Regions from separate parts of the Rhizobium sp. RAF36 genome, predicted to be linked through region 2. Evidence: riboswitches for the same ligand, from Rfam matches in the RefSeq annotation. Region 2 holds a riboswitch; the other holds the start of a gene.
The links. A riboswitch is a leader RNA that binds a small molecule or an ion and turns the genes downstream of it on or off. The one in region 2 is predicted to bind S-adenosylmethionine.
Positions count from the first base shown of each region.

Region 1: another riboswitch for S-adenosylmethionine. It lies ahead of AB4Z25_RS08085 (O-succinylhomoserine sulfhydrylase); the one in region 2 lies ahead of metA (homoserine O-acetyltransferase MetA).

Region 1 covers NZ_JBFREC010000002.1:438,356-445,751, forward strand. The annotation lists gene argF (ornithine carbamoyltransferase) at 1-90, shown strand, start outside; gene AB4Z25_RS08075 (Hsp33 family molecular chaperone) at 185-1,177, shown strand; gene apaG (Co2+/Mg2+ efflux protein ApaG) at 1,181-1,573, opposite strand; gene AB4Z25_RS08085 (O-succinylhomoserine sulfhydrylase) at 1,786-2,970, opposite strand; SAM riboswitch at 3,012-3,090, opposite strand; gene AB4Z25_RS08090 (2'-deoxycytidine 5'-triphosphate deaminase) at 3,164-4,258, shown strand; tRNA gene AB4Z25_RS08095 (tRNA-Gly) at 4,302-4,375, shown strand; gene AB4Z25_RS08100 (methyl-accepting chemotaxis protein) at 4,444-6,462, opposite strand; gene AB4Z25_RS08105 (glycosyltransferase family 2 protein) at 6,734-7,396, opposite strand, start outside.
Region 2 covers NZ_JBFREC010000006.1:204,579-211,974, reverse strand. The annotation lists gene nagA (N-acetylglucosamine-6-phosphate deacetylase) at 2-1,153, opposite strand; gene AB4Z25_RS21205 (SIS domain-containing protein) at 1,153-2,184, opposite strand; gene AB4Z25_RS21200 (GntR family transcriptional regulator) at 2,181-2,954, opposite strand; gene AB4Z25_RS21195 (aldose epimerase family protein) at 3,069-4,091, opposite strand; gene metA (homoserine O-acetyltransferase MetA) at 4,229-5,152, opposite strand; SAM riboswitch at 5,218-5,295, opposite strand; gene AB4Z25_RS21185 (ABC transporter ATP-binding protein/permease) at 5,442-7,280, shown strand; gene AB4Z25_RS21180 (hypothetical protein) at 7,285-7,396, opposite strand, start outside.

The DNA of each region.
Region 1 (7,396 bases), on a different contig from region 2:
GATGGCCCGCAATCCGTGGTCTTCGATGAAGCGGAAAACCGTCTTCATGCGCAGAAGTCGATTCTTGCATGGTGCCTGGGCGCGATCTGAACCATATTGGACGCCACATCCGGCCTGATGGCCTGGTGGCCGCGCGAGCGGGAAGACAGCTTGGTCTGCCGCTCTGACGACTAGGAGTAAGACCATGGCAGACACAGCCGCCGCTCTCAACGAGCTTCATTTCGCCGGCGATGATCACGTCGTCCCCTTTCAGGTCGAAGGCCTGGATGTGCGTGGCCGCGCCGTCCAGCTCGGCCCGATGCTCGACGCCATCCTTGAGCGCCACCACTATCCCGCACCCGTCGCCCGGCTTCTGGCCGAAGTCGTGGTCCTGACGGTTCTGCTCGGCACGTCGCTGAAATTCGAAGGCAAGTTCACGGTACAGACCAAGGGCGATGGCCCTGTCGACCTGCTTGTCGCCGATTTTGCGACACCGGAGAACGTGCGCGCCTATGCGCGTTTCGATCAGGCGCTGCTCGATCAGGCGATCGCCGCCGGGCAGACCGAACCCGAGCAGCTGCTCGGCAAGGGCGTGCTGGCCTTCACCATCGATCAAGGCAAGTTCAGCCAGCCCTATCAGGGCATCGTCGAACTCGACGGTACCTCGCTCGAGGATATCGCCGGTGTCTATTTCCGGCAGTCGGAGCAGATCCCGACGCGCGTCCGTCTGGCGGCTGCCGAACTTCTCGACCGCGACAGCAGCGGCAAGCCGCGGCATCGCTGGCGGGCAGGGGGGCTTGTCGCCCAGTTCCTGCCGGAAGCGCCCGAGCGCATGCGCCAGCCGGACCTGCATGGCGGGGACGGCGACGAACTCGCAATGGGTCTCAAGGAAGACGATGCCTGGGCAGAAGCCCGCGCCATGGTCGAGACCATCGATGCCGATGAGCTGACGGATCCGCTGGTCGGAACCGAGCGGCTGCTCTATCGCCTGTTCCATGAGCGTGGCGTCCGGGTTTTCGAGGCCAAGCAGGTCTACGATCGCTGCAGCTGTTCGCGTGAAAAGATCGGCGGCGTTCTGAAGGGCTTTTCGGCGGAGGAGATCGAGGCCAGCCAGGAGAACGGCGAGATCGCCGTCACCTGTGAATTCTGCTCGACCACCTATCGTTTCGAGCCGGCAGAGCTGCAGCCGGCCGAATGACGGTCAGTTCAGCACTCTGAGAAGGCCGGGTGAATCCAGGGAGAAGGCGGGTATCTCGACATCGAAGAGCTCGCCTTCGTCCGTTTCCATCTGGTAATGGCCGAACATCAGCCCCGATGGCGTATCGAGCGGGCAGCCGGACGAATATTCATAGGTATCGCCGGGCTCCAGCCGTGGCTGCTCGCCGACGACTCCAGGTCCCGTCACCTCGTCGACCACGCCGTTCTGGTCCGTTATGTTCCAGTAACGGTTGACGAGTTTGACCGACAGGCCGGAATTGTTGCTGATGACGATGCGGTATCCCCAGACATAGCGATCGTCGTCCGGATCGGATTGCTCCTCCAGATAAAACGGCTCGACAACAACTTCTATATCGCGTGTGAGGGCCCGGTACATGCCTTACACCTTAGTCGGGATATCTTACTCGTATCTTATACGGCATTGGCTCCGTCAAGAAATGCCACCGTATCATCAGCCAAATACAGGCGATTGCACGCCGTTTTGATTGTTAATCCTAACATTCAAAGTTAATGACTCTAATAAAGCAGAGCTGACTGAAGCTTTAGGTGGGGCGGGCCGCCGGACCGGCAAGTCCGGCGGCTTGCTGCTTAAGCCGGGATCTTCGACAGAGCCTGGGCGAAATCTTCCAGCAGATCGTCGGTATCTTCGATGCCTGCCGAAAGACGCACGGTGCCGGCCGAAATGCCGAGTTCGGCACGCGCCTCATCCGAGAGGTTCTTGTGCGTTGTCGTCGCCGGATGCGTGATCAGGCTGCGCGTATCGCCGAGATTGTTCGAGATCGTTACCACGTCGAGCGCGTTCTGCAGCTTGAAGGCCGCTTCCTTGCCGCCCTTCAGCTCGAAGCAGACCAGCGTCGAGCCGCCGGTCATCTGCTTGGCGATGATATCGGCCTGCGGATGGTCCTTGCGGCCAGGATAAATGACGCGGGCAACCTGCTTCTGCTCGGCCAGGAAATCGGCAATCTTTGCGGCATTCCTGGTCTGCTGAGCCACGCGCAGCGGCAGCGTCTCGATGCCCTTCAGGAGCGTCCATGCATTGAACGGCGACATGGCCGGGCCGGTGTGGCGGAAGTAGTCGTGCAGGTGCTCGTCGATCCACGCCTTGTCGGACAGCACGACGCCGCCGAGGCAGCGGCCCTGGCCGTCGATATGCTTGGTCGCCGAATAGATGACGATGTGAGCGCCGAGCTCCAGAGGCTTCTGGAAGAGCGGCGTCGCAAAGACGTTGTCGACCACGACCTTGGCGCCGACCTGGTTGGCGAGCTTGGCAACGCCGGCGATATCCACGATTTCGAGCGTCGGGTTGGTCGGGCTTTCCAGAAAGAACACCTTGGTCTTCGGCGTGATCGCCTTTTCCCAATTCTCCAGATGGCGCCCATCAACGAGCGTGCATTCGATGCCGTATTTCGGCGCCAGCGTCTCGACCACCCAGCGGCAGGAGCCGAAGAGGGCGCGGGCCGCAACGATATGATCGCCAGCCTTCAGCTGGCAGAGGATTGCAGCTGTGACGGCGGCCATGCCGGAGGCCGTGGCGCGTGCATCTTCCGCACCCTCGAGTGCGCACATGCGCTTCTCGAACATGTCGTTGGTGGGACTGCCGTAGCGGGCGTAGATGAAGCCTTCGGTCTCGCCCTTGAAACGGGCCTCGGCCGCCTCCGACGTGTCGTAGACGAAACCTTGCGTCAGGTAGATTGCCTCCGACATCTCGCCATATTGCGAGCGCAGAGTGCCTCCGTGAACGAGTTGGGTTGCAGGGCGCCAGGACTTGCTCATGCCATCACCTCAAAAACAAAAAAACCGGCCGCAAAAGCAGACCGGTTTCATACCCGGTCTTTTTAGCCACTTATTTAACGTGGCTGCAAGCCGACCGGCCAAATCACCACGGGATAAAGCTGCAATACTGCCGTTAGCTGCTTGCGTCAATTCCCCGTATTTGGTTTTGTCGGCCACGAACTATGGATGGAGCATGATGGCTCGCGAAACTGGAATTCTGGCCGACCGTGCCATTGCTGCGTTGTTTGAGACCGGCCGCCTGATCTCCGAACGGGAACTTGACCGTGACCAGATCCAGCCGGCAAGCCTCGACTTGCGCCTCGGCGCCAAGGCGTTCCGGGTGCGCGCCAGCTTCATGCCTGGCCCTTCGCATCTGGTGTCGGACAAGCTCGATCGCCTGAGCCTGCATGTCATCGACCTCTCCGAAGGGGCTGTTCTCGAAACCGGCTGCGTCTATATCGTTCCCTTGATGGAGCGTGTGGATCTGCCGGCGGGCATGTCGGCCTCCGCCAATCCGAAGAGCTCCACCGGCCGCCTCGATATCTTCACCCGCGTCATCACCGACTACGCGCAGGAATTCGACAAGATTCCGGCCGGTTATTCCGGCCCGCTCTATCTCGAAATCTCGCCGCGCACCTTCCCGATCGTCGTGCGCCGCGGCTCGCGCCTGTCGCAGATCCGCTTCCGCGTCGGCCATTCCATTCTCGGCGAACCGGACCTTCAGGCGCTGCATGACAGCGAGACGCTGGTCGCGAGCGCCAAGCCGAACGTCTCAGGCGGCGGCATCGCGCTGTCGATCGATCTCGCCGGCGACAAGGAAGGCCTGATCGGCTACCGCGGCAAGCACCACACTGCCGTCGTCGACGTCGACAAGAAAGCCCAGCACGACATCTTCGATTTCTGGGAGCCGCTCTATAGCCGCGGCCGCAACGAGCTGATCCTCGACCCGGACGAGTTCTATATCCTCGTCTCGCGCGAAGCCGTGCATGTCCCGCCGCATTACGCCGCCGAGATGACGCCCTTCGATCCCCTGGTCGGCGAATTCCGAGTCCACTATGCCGGCTTCTTCGACCCGGGCTTCGGCCACGCACCGGCGGGCGGTCGCGGCAGCCGCGCCGTTCTCGAAGTCCGCAGCCACGAGGTCCCCTTCATCCTCGAAGACGGCCAGATCGTCGGTCGCCTGATCTACGAGCACATGCTGGAAAAACCCGAAAGCCTCTACGGCTCCGGCCTCGGCTCCAACTACCAGGCCCAAGGCCTCAAGCTCTCGAAACACTTCCGCATCTGACAGCCTTGACACCGCCTCCCATCTGTTGGAAGGCTTCGGGCATGCGGGTGTAGCTCAATGGTAGAGCAGCAGCTTCCCAAGCTGAATACGAGGGTTCGATTCCCTTCACCCGCTCCAGTTTTCCCTGCACTTAAAATGAAATGAGCGGCCGGAGCCGCTCATTTGGCGCTTCGATGTCCGGTCGCTCAGAACTCCGTCCAGTCGGCTTCTTTGCTTTCCGCCGCAGGGCTGCTTTTGCCGAAGGCGCTGGCGAGTTTCTGGCCGAGTGCGCGCGCCGGTGATGCGGCGGGCCTTGCGGTTCCTTCGTTGGCAACGCGGATCGAGGCCGGACGCGGGGTGGCTGTGCGGGCCTGCGCCGGGCGAGGTGCTGCGGCAGGGCGCGGAGCGGAATTGGAGGCGGGTGCCGCGGCGGCAAAGCCACCAGTTCCGGTCAGCCTGAACTCTGAAAGAAGGTTGTTCAGCGATGCCGCTTCGGTTGCCAGGCTGTGGCTGGCGGCGGTGCTTTCCTCGACCATCGCGGCATTCTGCTGCGTGCCCTGGTCCATGGTGTTCACGGCCGTGTTGATCTCCTGCAAGCCGGTCGATTGCTCGCGCGCGGCCTCAGCGATGGCGTGAACGTGCTGGTTGATCTCCTGCACTTCGTGGACGATCGCATCCAGCGCCTTCCCGGTTTCGCCAACAAGCGCCACGCCGGTCTGCACATGCGTGCCGGAATTGGTTATCAGCGCCTTGATTTCCTTGGCGGCATTGGCCGAACGCTGGGCGAGTTCACGGACTTCCTGGGCAACGACCGCAAAGCCCTTGCCAGCTTCCCCGGCACGCGCCGCCTCGACACCTGCATTGAGGGCCAGCAGGTTGGTCTGGAAGGCGATGTCGTCGATGACGCCGATGATGTTGCCGATCTCCACCGACGACTGCTCGATCTGCTGCATCGCGCCGACCGCCTTCTGCACGATGGCGCCGGATTTTTCGGCGCCGCTGCGCATGCGTGTCACCAGCTCACTGGCTTCCTGGGCACGGCGGGCGGCATCCCGTACCGTTGTGGTGATCTGCTCGAGTGCTGCGGCCGTCTGTTCGACGGAAGCCGCTTGCTGTTCGGTGCGGCGCGACAGCTCGTCGGCCGAGGAGCGGATTTCGTTGGCACCTGCGCCGATTGCGCGGGCATTGGCGCCGACGGCATTCATCGTGCCGTTGAGCTTGCTGACCGAGCTGTTGAAATCGGCGCGCAGGCCTTCGAGGTGCTCCGGGAAAGGAGTCTCGATATGGGCGACGAGATCGCCTGATGACAGGCGCTTCAGGCCATTTGCCAATTCGTCCACGGTGCGGGCGAGTTCGTTGGCTTCGCGGATCTTTTCGGCTTCGCGCTGGCGGCGCTCGTTATCGCTGAGATTGCGCTCGCTCTCGGCGCGCGCCTCGATCTGCTTGCGCTCGAGGGCGTTGTCGCGGAAGACCGCAAGTGCCGTTGCCATCTGGCCGACTTCGTCGCCGCGGTCGAGGCCGGGCACGTCGCGTTCGGTCTCTCCTTCGGCAAGCATCGTCATGCGCTCGCGCAGCTGCACCATCGGCCCGGCAATACCTGCCTGGGCGATGTAGAAGCCCAACGCCATCGCACCGGCGATCGATGCAGCAATGACGGCGAGGCAGATGTTGATCCGCGTGCGAACGGCAACGGAGAGCGCATCGCCGCCGTCGTTGAGCATCGACATCATCGCGTCGTTGTTGGCGGTCATTTTCGGTGTCAGGGCGTTCAGCTTTGTCGTCATCATGACAGCTGCCAATTGGGCGCTGGTCATGTCGCCGGATTTTCCAGCTTCGACGACTTTCGCCGACAGGGCTTCGATTTCGTCGATACCCTTCAGGAGCTCATCGATCGCGCTCTTGCGCGCAGGAACCAGATCGGATGCTTGCTGCAGACGGTCGCGGGCCTGCGGGATCTTGCTGGGCACCGACAGAGCCGTCTTGAAGGCCGGCGTATCGGGCTTCATGTTCGAGAGCGTAGTTGTCTGAAGCACAGAGGAAATCAGCGAGGCGCTTGCGCGCGAGCCCTGCATGGCCGCCAGTGCCTCATGATCGATGAAGGCACTGTAATTGGCGTCGGCGCGGAGGAATTCAGAGATGATATATCCCACACCGGCGACGGTGATCACGCCGAGAAGCGCGATGACGGAAAGGATCTTGGTCCTGATTTTCAGATGTTTGAGCATGGAAAAAGCCCGTTGCGTTCGGCGCGGCCTGTTGCTTGCGGCAGCGCGTTTGAAATCAATGTGTGAAACTCAGCGAAAATCTGCTGCGGTTCTTGCGGCATTCCGAAATACCTCGGAGAGGCTCGACAGCGCGCATCATGCAAGCGGCGGGAGGGGGCCGGTGTCGTCGCCGGCGATAAGAATCCAGATTGCTTAATGCTGCCCTAACGCCGCGGGGCAAACCACAGAAAAGATGGCAAGCAATGCGCGGCGGGCAAATGGCCCGGGCGGTCTATGCAGGTTTCCGGCAGGGCACGTGCGGAGTTTTGTCCCAGAAAAACGGATTGCTGCGAAGCTGCCAGACGGCACGCCACGCAGCCGCCGAGAGCATCAGCCAATAAAGCGGCAATGCCAGCCAGCGCATCCTGAGCGCCCGGCGCTCCCAGCGCGTCATCGCCTTGCGCCCAAGCAGGACGAAAAGCACGTAGCTGGCGATGACATTGCAGCTATCGACGGCAAGAAGGATCCAGTGGACCAGATCTTTCGCACTGTTTCGTTCGGCGAGGTCGAGCAAAGCCGCGCTTATGAAGAACAGCATCCACGGATGCGCGAGCGCAGACAAAAGCATTCCGGCGATCAGCAACTGAAACACCGCAAAGCCCGCGGGGCCCATCTCCCGCATAAGCAGCGCGGGATCGCGCATCAACACCAGCCACGTCTGCAGCCAGCCCTTGAACCAGCGGGTACGCTGGTGAAGCCAGGTCGCGGCAGTCACAGGCGCGTCTTCCAGCGTCTGAGAGCTCAGCACGCCGCAGCGATATCCCCTGCGGTAAAGCCGCATGCCTAGGTCGGCATCCTCGGTGACATTGTGCGGATCCCAGCCACCTGTTCCTTTGAGGATGCTGGTCTTGAAGTGGTTTGAGGTGCCACCGAGCGGCATCGGTAGGCGCATCAG
Region 2 (7,396 bases):
GCTACTTCCTCTCCCCGCCGATCCAGGCCGCGGTGACCTCGATCTTGTCGGTCAGGTGCACGAAGTCGGCGCGATATCCGGGAGACAGGCGGCCGTAGCCATCAAGCTGCAGGAAGCGTGCCGGATAAAGCGTCGCCATCCTCAGCGCTTCGGCCAGGGTCAGGTCGAGGTAGGTCACGCAATAACGGATGCTGGACGCCATATCGACATCCGACCCCGCCAGAGTGCCGTCATCCAGAACTACCCTGGAGCAGAAACTGCCGCTCTCGCGATGAACGGTGCGGCCATTCAGCGTGAAGCTGTTCTTGTCGGAGCCGACCAGCGACATCGCATCGCTGACGAGGAAAAGCTTTCCTTCGCCGCGCTTCGCACGCAGCGCCGTGCGCAGTGCCTTCGGATCGACATGGTGGCCGTCGGCGATCACACCGCACCAGGTTGAAGGGTGATCGATCGCCGCACCAACGAGACCCGGAGCGCGATGCCCCATCTGGCTCATCGCGTTGAACAGATGCGTGACGCCGCGGGCGCCGGCATCGAAACGCTCTTCCGCCTGCTCGCTGCTGCAATCGGAATGTCCGATGCTGACGATCACGCCGGCTTCTGCAAGCGCACGTACCTGCTTCACGCTCACCTGTTCGGCAGCCATTGTGATAAGCAGCGTGCCTATCGCTTCGCGCGCCGCAATGAACGCCTTGACGTCTGCGTCTTCGACCGGACGCATTAGCGATGCAAGATGCGCGCCCTTGCGGGCGGGTGCCAGGTGCGGGCCTTCGAGGTGCAGACCGGCGACACCGCGGTTGATCTTGACTGCTTCCTTGGCAGCCTCGATCGCCGCCTTGGTGGCGTCAGCCGTGTCGGTGATCAAGGTCGGCAGCAGTGCTGTCGTGCCATAGCGGCGATGCCCATCGGCGATGATGTACATCGACTCCGGCGATGGCTCGTCGTTTAGCATCCGGCCGCCGCCGCCGTTCACCTGCGCGTCGATGAAACCGGCCGAGAGAACACCACCGTCAAGCACAACCGTCTCGCCCTCAGGCAGATCGTTGAGTGCAGCGATGGTCTCGACGCGTCCGTTCGAAACGACCAGCGCCCTTTCGTCATGGAAGCGCTCGCCGTCGAAGATCCGGGCGCCGGTGAAGATCTTGCGGGACATCAGACGGTCTCCGTAACCTTGAGCAGGTTTGCCGGCTTGTCGGGATCGAAGCCCTTGCGGCGCGTGACCGACTCGATGAGGCGATAGTAGACGAGCAGCGAAACCAGCGGATCGAGAAGACCGTTGCCGGTCGAGGGAATACGCAGGTTGACCCCGGAAAGCGGCTGCGTCGAGAAGGGTACGGTCGTCGCGCCGAGCTTCTGCAAGCGTTCGAGCGCCTGAACGTTATTGGCATAGGCGGCATCGTCAGGCGCAAAGGCGACGATCGGGAAGCCCGGCTGCACGAGACGCATCGGACCATGCATCAATTCAGCCAGCGAGAAGGCTTCGGCATGCAGGCCAGACGTTTCCTTTGCCTTGAGCGCAGCTTCGAGCGCAATCGCGAAGGCCGGTCCACGGCCTGCGGTGTAAAGCGAGCTGGCGTTGAAAAGCACGTCCTCGGCCGCGGCCGTGTCGATGCCCGATGTGGCCGACAGTGCGCCCGGAAGCTTCTGCAGAGCGACCTGCAGGTCTGAAGCGCCGCCGATCGCAGCCGTTACACCGGCAAGTGCTGCAACCGAAGCGATGAAGGATTTCGTCGCGGCAACGCTCTTTTCCGGTCCGGCATTGAGGCCGAGCACAATATCGGCCTGATTGCCGAGTGGGCTATCGGTAACGTTGACAACGGCGATCGTGGTCGCGCCGCCCTTCTTCGCCGCTTCTTGCAGGGCAACGATGTCAGGGCTGGCGCCCGACTGCGAAACCGTGAAGTGAATGCCGCCCTTCAGATGTAGCGGCGCGCCATAGACTGACGCGATCGACGGACCGACGGAAGCCACCGGAACGCCGCAGGTGATTTCGAAAAGATACTTGAAGAAGGTGGCTGCATGGTCGGAAGACCCACGCGCCGCGGTCGTCACCACGCTCGGCCGAGCCGAGGAGAAAAGCTTGGCAATTTCGGCAAAGGCCGGCTTTTCCTTTTCGAGCAGGGTCGCCACGACCTCCGGCGACTGGCCGGCTTCCTGCAGCATCAGCGACGTGTTCTCACTCATAGTTCATCTCCAATTCTCAATTCTGCAACGAAATCATAAGCATCGCCACGATAGTGCGAGCGGGTATATTCAACGACGCGCTGATCTTCGAGGCGGGATATCCGCTCGATCAGCAGGGCCGGCGCACCGGCCTTGACGTTCAGCATGGCGGCCGAGGATGGGTCGAGCGTCACGGCCGTCAGCCGCTGCAGCGCCCGCACCGGCTTGTGGCCGTTGGCAGCCAGGGCGTCATAGAGCGAACCCTCGCCGCCCGCCTGTTCGCCGACGAACTTGACCGGAACGACGGCCCGCTCGATCGCCAGCGGCAAACCATCGGCAAGACGAAGACGATCGAGCCGCAACACCGGCTCGTCCTGACCAAGCCCCAGCAGAAAGCTTTCTTCCGGCGATGGCTGATTGATTTGCCGGGAGAGGATTTTCGCCGCCGGAGAGCGGCCGCGCGAACGCATGTCTGCCGAGAAAGACGAGAGCCGCCAGAGCGATTGCTCCATGCGCTCGACACGCGCCGAAACGAAGGTACCGCTGCCGTGTCGTGATTCAAGCGCGCCTGAAGACATCAGCTCGCGATAGGCGGTGCGCACCGTGACACGCCCAAGCTTCAGGGCCTCGGCAAGATCGCGCTCACCGGGAAGCGCAGCGCCGGGCTTCAGCAACCCCTCCTGAACAAGACCGGTCAATGCCAGGGCCAGCCGCTTGTAGAGCGGTCCGGTCGAGGCCTCGTCGCGCAGTCCGCGCGCATTCAGCTCTGCTATCAGACTGGTTCTATCCATAGGCGCGCATTAGAACCTATTTAGAACCAGTCTTCAAGCTGAATCTGCGCCACAAAAAGAAACCCTCGTGACGGATCACGAGGGTTCGCAAAACCAGCGATCAAATCGAACGCGTCAGTTCTTGGTGAAGATGTAATCCGTTTCCTGCCGCAGGACCTCGCCCGGCCGTAGCACGGCATTCGGGAAGCCCTCGTGATTGATCGCATCCGGCCAGACCTGTGTCTCCAGGCAGAAGCCGGCGAACGGTCCGTACTTGCGGCCGTCCAGACCGGGCACGGCGACATTCAGCTTGAAGCCGGCATAGAACTGCACGCCAGGTTCGGTCGTCCGCACTTCCATCGACACGCCGGAATTGAGGCTGCGGGCCAGCACGGCGGTGCGCTTGGCGACACGCTCCTTCGACAGGCAGAAATTATGATCGTAGAGCGCCTGTTCCGAACCTTCGAAACGCTTCATCGGCGCCATTTCGCGGAAATCGAAAGCCGTGCCGTCGACCGGGCGCAGTTCCCCTGTCGGGATCTGCCGCTCGTCGGTCGGCAGATAGTGATCGGCCGCGATCATGATGTCGTGGCCGAGCGCGTCGTCTCGGCCGTCGAGATTGAAATAGGCATGCTGGCAGACATTGGCGAGCGTCGGTTGGTCGGACGTCGATTCATAGACGATCGAGAACTCGCCGTTGCCGTGAACGCGGTAGGTCGCCTGGATAGTGCAATTGCCCGGATAGCCGGCGCGGCCATCGGGATCGACGATCTTCAGGACAACGCGATCGACGGCATGCTCGACGATCGTCCAGTTGCGCTTGGCAATGTTATCGCTGCCCCCATGCAGGTGCGAGACACCCTTTTCGTTGAGCTCCAGCTGGTAGGCCTTGCCGTCGAGCGTGAACTTGCCGCCGCCGATGCGGTTGGCGCAGCGTCCGGGCGTCGCACCGAAATAGGAGGAGTAGGCAGGATAGTCGGCAAAATTGTCGAAGCCGAGAAGCAGCGGGGCATCGTGGCCGTCGAGCCTGAGATCCTGAATGACAGCGCCCCAGCTCATGATCTTGGCCGTCAGACCGCCGCCTTTGATCTCGACACGATAGACGGTTTCTCCGTCTTTCGTCGTTCCGAAAACTTCCCGCTTGAGCTCTTCCGCCATTATACAATCGTCCTGAAATCTGTTCGCATCCGGCAGCGAAACTGCCCCCATTTGCCGCGAACCGCAACTGCCAATGCCAAAAAAGAAATGCCGCTGCGGCAAAGGCAGCGGCATAGCATCAACAGATTGATAAGCCGTCAGATTTTCGTGCCGATCTTGTTAAGGTCGTAGGACGTCGTCTGATAGATTTCATTGATCCAGTTGCCGAACAGCAGATGTGCATGACTGCGCCAGCGATTTTGCGGCGGCAGCGCCGGATCATTATGCGGGAAGTAGTTGTGCGGCATCTTGATCGGCACGCCAGCATTCACGTCGCGGAAATATTCGTCAGACAGCGACGTCGAATCGTATTCGACATGGTTGAAGATGTAGAGGCGTTTGCTCGCCTCTTCCTGAACCAGACAGACGCCCATCTCGTTTGATTCCATCAGGATCTCGAGACCCTGCGCCTTCTCGATGTCGCCGCGGCGCACTTCCGTCCAGCGCGACACCGGAATCTCGAAATTGTCCGAGAAGCCGTTGAGATAGACCGAGGACGGTTTCAGGTTCTTGTGGCGATAAACGCCGAATGCCTTCTCCTTCAGCTCATGCTTGGGAACGCCGTGGAAGTGATAGATCGCCGCCATCGCGCCCCAGCAGACATTCATCGTCGAATGCACGTTGGTCTTCGTCCATTCGAAGATCTCCTGCATCTCGCTCCAGTAGTTGACGTCCTCGAAGGGCATCAGCTCGATCGGCGCGCCGGTGATGATGAAGCCGTCGAACTTGCGATGCTTCACCTCTTCCCAGGTCTGGTAGAAGGCCAGCAGATGGTCTTCCGACGTATTCTTGGCCTTGTGGTTGCCGACCCTGACCAGCGACAGCTCGACCTGCAGCGGCGAGGCGCCGACAAGGCGCGCCATCTGCACTTCAGTCTTGATCTTGTTCGGCATGAGGTTGAGAAGCCCGATCTGAAGCGGGCGGATATCCTGGCGGATAGCCACTGTCTCAGTCATCACCCGCACACCCTCCTGAACGAGGGTTTCGAAAGCGGGCAGCGTGTCAGGAATCTTGATGGGCATTGCATTCACTCGATCGAACAGGACAACCGGCAAATAAAAAAACCGGTGGCGAAAAAAGAATCGCTACCGGTCCGCACGCGGCCCTTTAGCGACTTATTTAACGTGGCTGCAAGCCGGCCGGCCAAATCACCACGATCCTCTAGATAGCGCTGACAGCGCCGCGAATCAATCGTGATTCGCAGCCTGCACTTTGAGCTAGGTAACTCACGCATTAATGACTGGTAGAATCTGTTGATGGACAGCACGCGCTACCATGTTAATCAGGGATGATGCTGTACAGGAATGCATGATGACGGACGACGCCAAAGGCGGGGCTGTCGGCCAGCGGCAAGATAGGGTCGGATACGATCTCAGCCTCGGCTATCGCCTCAAATTGATGTTTTTAGCCTTCTGGGCTTCGAAAGTGCGCGGCAAGATCCTGTCTCTCGCCGCTATCCTTATGTTCGTCATCTTGGCGACGGCCTACGGCCAGGTCGTTCTCAACCGCTGGAACGCGCCGTTCTACGATTCGCTGCAGCGGCGCGATGTCGGCGAATTCTTCCATCAGCTTCAGATTTTCGGTTTGATCGCCGGCTCCCTGCTGCTTCTCAATGTCGGCCAGGCCTGGCTGAACCAGATGACGGCGCTCTATATGCGCGAGGGCCTGACCCGCGATCTCGTCGATCAATGGCTGAAGCACAAGCGGGCCTTGCGGCTCGCCTCAAGCGGGCTGATCGGCGTCAATCCGGACCAGCGCCTGCACGAGGATGCCCGCAACCTTGCCGAAAGCACCACCGGCCTCGTTCTCGGCCTCATCCAGTCGACGATCCTTCTCGTCAGCTTCATCGGCGTGCTCTGGGAACTGTCGAGCGGCTTCGTCTTCCACTTCCGCACCTATTCCTTCGCCATCCCCGGTTACATGGTCTGGGCCGCCGTCTTCTATGCCGCGTCGGCATCGATCCTCAGCCAGATCGTCGGCAGAAAGCTGGTGCCGATCAACGCCGAGCGCTTCTCCAAGGAAGCCGAACTCCGCTTCTCGCTGATGCACGCCAACGAGAACATGCCGGCGATTACCGTCGCCAGAGGCGAGGAAAACGAGCGCCAGCGCATCAATACCGATATCAGCACGGTTCTCGCTGTGCTCAAGCGGCTGACCATGGCCAATACCAACCTGACCTGGGTTTCCGCCGGTTACGGCTGGCTGGTCATCGTCATCCCGATCATCGTCGCAGCACCCGCCTATTTCTCCGGCGGCCTGACCTTCGGTGAGCTGATGATGTCGGTCGGCGCCTTCAACCAGGTCAATACGGCGCTGCGCTGGTATGTCGCCAATTTCGGCCCGATCGCCGAATGGCGCGCGACGCTGAACCGCGTGACCGATTTCCGCCATGCGCTTGAGCATATGGATGAGCCGCTCAATCCGAAGAATGTCATCGCCTACGAGGATACGGCTGCCGACAGGCTTGTGATGAAGAACGTCACCATCGCCGCCAAGCTCGGCGAAGAAGTCGATCAGTGCGGCGGCTTCCGCCTGCACGAGCCCGATGTGACGCTGAAGGCCGGCGAGAAGGTGATGATCAACGGCGATCACAACGTCAATCGGAAGCTTCTCTTCCAGGCGATGGCCGGCCTCTGGCCCTGCGGCAGCGGCACGATGGGCCTGCCGCCCTCAGACGACATCCTGTTCGTCCCCCAGGTCGCCTATATCCCCGGCGGTACGCTGCGCGAGGCGCTCTCCTTCCCCGAACCGGCCGGTTCCTACAAGAACGAGGATATCGAGGCCGCTCTGGAGAAAGCCGGGCTGCGTCAGTTGATCAGCCGCCTCGACACGCGGGCGCGCTGGGACAAGGTTCTAGATTCAGACGAGCAGAAGGCCATCGGCTTTGCCCGGCTTCTGCTCGTGCGGCCGCGCTGGGTGGTGTTCGACGAAGTGCTTGAAGGCCTGGAGCCGGAATGGCAGGCGACGCTCACCAAACTGCTGACGGCGCTGCCGGAAACATCGATGATCTATATCGGCCGCTCGGAGATCTATATGGAGATCCTGAAGCCGAAGGTTCTCCATCTGGAAGCGATCGCCTCCAAGACAGAAGAACCGCCGCCACCGCCGAAAACCGGCACCGGCCGCCCCGCAGCGGCACCGGTTATCTAGCGAATTACATCGGCTGAACGCCGCTGAGACCGACCGAGACCTGTTTCGAGGAGACGCTGCCGTCGGCAGCCTTTTCGGCGTTGACGATCACCGCCGCGCCTGGCTTCAGATCGTCC